Linked DNA regions of Hahella sp. HNIBRBA332. The protein of the gene in region 1 interacts with the protein of each later gene in a pairwise test. Links are inferred from orthologs where the notes say so. Each region holds a gene or a part of one and is shown in the gene's direction. Other genes may lie near its edges. The genes, in order: nusG and rho.

Region 1 (3,351 bases):
CGTTCCATATATCGTTGTGTTCCTGAATAAAGCGGACATGGTTGACGACGAAGAGTTGTTGGAACTGGTTGAGATGGAAGTTCGCGACCTGCTGAGCCAGTATGAGTTCCCAGGTGACGATACTCCAATCATCGTTGGTTCCGCGTTGTTGGCGCTGGAAGGTAAAGATGATAATGGCATGGGCACCAGTGCTGTTAAGAAGCTCGTTGAAACTCTGGATGCGTACATCCCAGAGCCTGAGCGTGCAATTGATAAGCCGTTCCTGATGCCGATTGAGGACGTATTCTCTATCTCTGGTCGCGGTACAGTTGTAACTGGTCGTGTAGAGCGTGGCATTATCAAAGTTGGTGAGGAAGTTGAGATTGTTGGTATCAAGGATACCACGAAGACTACCTGTACTGGCGTTGAGATGTTCCGTAAGCTGCTGGACGAAGGTCGCGCTGGTGAGAACGTTGGCGTATTGTTGCGCGGCACCAAGCGTGATGACGTAGAGCGTGGTCAAGTATTGGCTAAGCCAGGAACTATTACTCCGCATACCGTTTTTGAGTCAGAAGTATACGTGCTGAGCAAAGACGAGGGTGGCCGTCACACTCCTTTCTTCAAAGGTTATCGTCCTCAGTTCTACTTCCGTACAACGGATGTGACTGGTGCGTGCGAATTGCCAGAAGGCGTAGAGATGGTTATGCCTGGCGACAACGTAAAAATGAAAGTCAGCCTGATCGCTCCAATCGCGATGGAAGAAGGTTTGCGCTTCGCGATTCGTGAAGGCGGCCGTACAGTTGGCGCTGGTGTTGTTGCTAAAATTTTCGAGTAACCTTTTTTAAGGTAGGCCAGTAGCTCAATTGGCAGAGCGGCGGTCTCCAAAACCGCAGGTTGGGGGTTCGATTCCCTCCTGGCCTGCCACCTTAAATTTTGGGTTTGGGTGGTTATGTCTTCAAACGTAGAGAAAAGCTCTGGAGCTTTCGATAAGCTGAAGTGGCTGCTTGTTGTTGCTTTGGTTGCCGTAGGGGTTGTTGGTAACTCCTTTTACGCTGATCAGTCACTTCTTTATCGAGTGCTTGCTCTTGTTGCTTTGGCTCTAGTTGCGGGCTTTGTGGCTGTGCAAACGGAGAAAGGTAAGTCCTTTTTGGTTTTGCTAAAAGAAGCTCGAGTGGAGATAAGGAAGGTGGTTTGGCCAACCAGGCCCGAGTTGACTCAGACGACCTTGATAGTGGTTGTCTTTGTCCTTGTAGTAGCGTTGCTGCTATGGGTCATTGATTCCCTGATCAGCTGGCTTGTGTCAGGCTTAATAGGGTAGGAGAAGGCCTTTGTCTAAGCGATGGTTTGTTGTTCAAGCCTATTCCGGCTTCGAGAAGCATGTTATGCGCTCCCTTAAGGAGCGCATAGTGCTTAAAGGAATGGAGGATCAGTTTGGAGAGATCTTAGTTCCTACAGAAGAAGTTGTAGAGATGAAAGAGGGTAAGAAGCGCAAGAGTGAACGCAAATTCTACCCTGGATATGTGCTTGTTCAAATGGAAATGAATGACGATACTTGGCACTTGGTTAAGTCTACGTCTCGTGTGCTTGGTTTTATAGGTGGAACTCCTGATAAGCCTGCGCCAATAAGCGATAAAGAAGCTGAGGCAATTCTTCGTCGAGTTGAAAGTGGCGCTGATAAGCCTAAGCCAAAAACATTGTTTGAAGCTGGTGAAGTGGTTCGTGTCATTGATGGTCCTTTCGCAGATTTTAATGGCGTGGTTGAAGAAGTGGACTACGAAAAGAGTCGGGTGAAAGTGGCGGTTCTTATTTTTGGCCGTTCGACGCCAGTTGACCTGGAGTTTAGTCAGGTCGAAAAAGATTAATGTTCGCATGACGACTGCTCGCTTCGCCTTAGGTGGGGCGAGCTTTTTGTGTCTGTTCGGGGAGCACTAAGTGCGTTAAACCCATTAGGAGGAAAAATGGCTAAGAAAGTTAATGCCTATATTAAGTTGCAAGTAAAAGCCGGTCAGGCTAATCCAAGTCCCCCTGTTGGTCCTGCGTTAGGTCAGCATGGTGTAAACATCATGGAATTTTGTAAGGCGTTCAACGCCAAGACGCAAAATCTTGAGCCTGGTTTGCCGACTCCAGTTGTAATTACCGTTTATAGTGATCGTAGCTTTACGTTTATTACGAAAACTCCACCTGCTTCAGTGTTGCTTAGAAAAGCTGCTGGTATTAAGAGCGGTTCTGGCCGTCCGAATACAGAAAAGGTAGGTACAGTAAATCGTGCGCAATTAGAAGAAATTGCGAATGTTAAAATGCCTGATTTGTCTGCGGGTAGCCTCGACGCTGCTGTTCGAACTATCGCTGGCACAGCTAGAAGCATGGGTCTGAACGTAGAGGAGTAAAACGTGGCTAAGTTGACTAAGCGCCAAAAGGCGATTCGTGAAAAAGTACAAGCTGGTAAGGCGTACAGTGTAGAAGAGGCGGTAACCCTTTTAGCTGAGCTGTCCGGTTCTGTGAAATTTAAAGAATCTATTGATGTATCTGTGAACCTTGGTGTGGATGCTCGCAAATCAGACCAAGTAGTCCGTAGCTCTACTGTACTGCCAAACGGGACAGGGAAAACTGTTCGCGTTGCGGTCTTCACTCAAGGTGCAAATGCGGATAAAGCAAAAGCAGCTGGTGCTGATATCGTCGGTATGGACGATTTGGCTGAAGAAGTAAAGAAAGGCAACTTGGATTTTGATGTTGTGATCGCAACGCCGGACGCTATGCGTGTTGTTGGTCAGTTGGGTCAGATTTTGGGGCCTCGCGGTCTTATGCCTAACCCTAAAGTAGGCACTGTAACTGCTGATGTTGAAGCGGCAGTTAATAATGCTAAAGCGGGCCAGATTCGTTACAGAACAGACAAAAACGGCATCATCCATGCTCCTTTAGGTAATGTTGAGTTCTCTGCGGAGCACATCAAGCAGAACTTGGAAGCTTTGATTGCTGACCTGAAGAAAATTAAGCCTTCTTCAGCGAAAGGCGTTTACCTCAAGAAGGTAACTCTTTCATCAACAATGGGCCCAGGTCTGTTGATTGATCAGAATAGCTTGGCTGTATAAATATGAAGATTTTGGTGGTCTTTCGGCATAAGCCGTAGGCTGTCCAAGACCGCAGGCTTTTCCCGGCGTAAGCCGGGAAAATTAAAAGTTCCTGCGCAGACGGCTGATAGTAGTTTTCCTGCTTAAAAGCCGTAAACGTCTCAGTGAGACATAGTACGACTAACCGGCTTGGCCGGTACACATAGGAGAAATCCGGTGGCAATTAGACTCGAAGACAAGAAAGCGATTGTCGCTGAAGTCAATGAGACTGCCAGTAAGGCCTTGTCATTGGTGATTGCCGACT
Region 2 (2,887 bases), 1.1 Mb from region 1 along the record:
GATTGTCAACTTGCTTGCTGAATTAGTCGACCTAAGCGGTCAATTTTCAGTTGTACTGATTGCTCCAATATTAAGGTCAGCCGACCGAAATAAGCCGGCGGAGAATGGAACCACTTCTTTCACAGGACGTCAAAGTCATTTTCCTAACCGGATTTTAAGGTTATTTTTACCAGGCCCACCTTATATAGTAGTCGGTAAAAGCATTCACCTCTTAGCCAGGATTAAATAATGAGCAGCCGAATTGTTAACGTAACTGATGACTCTTTTGAAAGCGAAGTCTTGAAGGCCGATGGCCCCGTGCTGGTGGATTACTGGGCTGAGTGGTGCGGTCCCTGTAAGATGATTGCTCCGGTGCTGGAAGAGATCGCGGAAGAATATGGCGATCGTCTGAAAATCTGCAAACTGAACATCGACGAAAATGAAAAGACTCCACCCAAGTTCAGCATTCGTGGTATTCCAACGCTGATGTTGTTCAAAAACGGCGCTGTAGATGCGACCAAAGTAGGCGCGTTATCCAAGTCCCAGCTGACAGCTTTCCTGGACAGCAACCTTTAATATACGCCTTCTGTGAGCGGGGGTCTGACCCCTGCTCAAAATGCGCGTAATTTTCTGGACGAAGGCTATAATTCAACCTATACTGATTTTGCTTTCAACTTTTTGGCGATAGTCCTCCTTTCGCTGATTAATAAGTAAAACGATAAACTCTTCCATCTATAACCTAACCCTCTCCAATCAGGTCAACTGTTTTTCGATCCTATGAATCTTACTGAATTAAAAAAGAAACCCGTTCCTGAGCTATTAACCATCGCCGAAGAAATGGGCCTGGAAAATATGGCTCGCTCCCGCAAGCAGGATGTGATTTTCAGTATTTTGAAAAAGCACGCCAAAAGCGGCGAAGACATCTACGGCGATGGCGTTCTGGAAATCCTGCAGGATGGCTTCGGCTTCTTGCGTTCCGCGGACAGTTCCTACCTGGCCGGCCCTGACGACATTTACGTCTCACCCAGTCAAATCCGCCGTTTTAACCTCAGAACGGGCGATACAATCGCCGGTAAGATTCGACCGCCGAAAGACGGCGAGCGTTATTTCGCACTGTTGAAGGTCAATGAGATCAACTTCGACAAACCTGAAAACGCCCGCAACAAAATCCTGTTTGAAAACCTGACGCCTCTGTTCCCACAGGAAAGACTGCGTCTGGAAGCCGGCAACGGCAGTACGGAAGATTTATCAGCGCGTATCCTGGATTTGGTCGCGCCTATCGGTAAAGGGCAGCGCGGTTTGATCGTATCGCCGCCGAAAGCCGGTAAAACCCTCCTCATGCAGAACATCGCCCAATCCATCACCCGCAACAATCCCGAAACCCATTTAATGGTTCTGCTGATCGATGAACGCCCTGAAGAGGTGACCGAGATGCAGCGCACCGTGCGTGGTGAAGTGGTTGCGAGCACCTTCGACGAGCCGCCGGCCCGTCACGTTCAGGTTGCTGAGATGGTTATCGAGAAAGCCAAGCGTCTGGTTGAGCATAAAAAAGACGTAGTGATCCTGTTGGACTCCATCACTCGTCTGGCGCGTGCTTACAACACCATTATCCCGTCCTCCGGCAAAGTACTGACCGGTGGTGTGGACGCCCATGCACTGGAGCGTCCCAAGCGCTTTTTTGGCGCTGCGCGGAATGTCGAAGAAGGCGGCAGCCTGACTATCGTCGCTACGGCGTTGATCGACACCGGCTCCAAAATGGACGAAGTGATTTATGAAGAATTCAAGGGCACCGGTAACCTGGAAGTGCATTTGGATCGCAGAATTTCTGAAAAGCGCGTCTTCCCTGCGATTAACATCCGTCGCTCCGGCACTCGCCGTGAAGAATTGCTGATGTCCGAGGAAGAGCTGCAAAGAGTGTGGATCCTGCGTAAGCTGCTGCACTCTATGGAAGACGATATCGCCGCGGTGGAGTTCCTGCTTGATAAGTTGAAGGACACCAAGACCAACGACGAATTCTTCCAGGCCATGAAAAAGCGCTAGGCGCATGGCTGACCTGAGATGAGTTTTAAGCCCCTGTCGCCAGCCGGCGCAGGGGTTTTCTTTTATCCGCTGCGCCTATATTGTGCGCCTATGAATCCATCGACCCCAGCCTGTCTATATCGAATCTTATGAGTCTGCAATACCGAGATCTGCGAGACTTCATCCGTATATTGGAACAACGCGGCGAGCTGAAACGCATCACTGCGGAAGTCGACCCCCATCTGGAAATGACCGAAATCTGCGACCGTACGCTGCGGCGTGAAGGTCCTGCTTTGTTATTTGAAAATCCCCGCGGCTACTCAATTCCTGTTCTTGGCAACCTGTTTGGTACGCCAGAACGGGTGGCTTTGGGCATGGGCGCGGAAAGCGTCGAGAGTTTGCGGGAAATTGGCAAACTATTGGCCTTTCTGAAAGAGCCGGAGCCGCCCAAGGGGCTACGGGATGCTTGGAGCAAGCTGCCGATCTTCAAGCAAGTGATGAATATGGGGCCGAAAGAAGTCAGCTCTGCGCCTTGTCAGGAAGTGATTATTGAAGGCGATGACGTCGACCTTTACCAGTATCCGATTCAAACCTGCTGGCCGGGAGACGCCGGTCCGCTGGTGACCTGGCCGTTGGTGATCACGCGCGGTCCCAACAAGGCGCGCCAGAACCTGGGGATATACCGACAGCAATTGATTGGCCGCAACAAACTGATTATGCGCTGGTTGTCGCACCGGGGCGGCGCTCTCGACTATCGCGAGTGGCGGGAAGCGCATCCCATGGAGCCGTTTCCGGTTGCAGTGGCCCTGGGGGCGGATCCTGCGACTATTTTAGGCGCGGTGACGCCGGTGCCGGACACGCTGTCGGAATACGCCTTTGCAGGGTTGTT

Evidence for each region.
Region 2: the proteins of nusG (region 1) and rho interact in binary tests that used the Escherichia coli proteins (3 or more experiments, as listed by UniProt). The link is inferred for Hahella sp. HNIBRBA332 from one-to-one orthologs.

What each region holds. Positions count from the first base shown.
Region 1 is NZ_CP132203.1:6,538,876-6,542,226, forward strand. The notes cover bases 240-3,074. They hold nusG (transcription termination/antitermination protein NusG), read left to right. Parts: upstream 240-1,307; coding sequence 1,308-1,841; downstream 1,842-3,074. Other genes in these bases: tuf (elongation factor Tu), read left to right, coding at 240-814; secE (preprotein translocase subunit SecE), read left to right, coding at 929-1,297; rplK (50S ribosomal protein L11), read left to right, coding at 1,938-2,366; rplA (50S ribosomal protein L1), read left to right, coding at 2,370-3,068. Also shown: more of tuf, read left to right, coding at 1-239; rplJ (50S ribosomal protein L10), read left to right, coding at 3,264-3,351. UniProt on the Escherichia coli protein: Part of the processive rRNA transcription and antitermination complex (rrnTAC). The complex forms an RNA-chaperone ring around the RNA exit tunnel of RNA polymerase (RNAP).
Region 2 is NZ_CP132203.1:5,429,534-5,432,420, reverse strand. Bases 13-2,887 are described here. They hold rho (transcription termination factor Rho), read left to right. Parts: upstream 13-756; coding sequence 757-2,019; downstream 2,020-2,887. Other genes in these bases: ubiD (4-hydroxy-3-polyprenylbenzoate decarboxylase), read left to right, coding at 2,148-2,887; trxA (thioredoxin TrxA), read left to right, coding at 229-555. UniProt on the Escherichia coli protein: Facilitates transcription termination by a mechanism that involves Rho binding to the nascent RNA, activation of Rho's RNA-dependent ATPase activity, and release of the mRNA from the DNA template.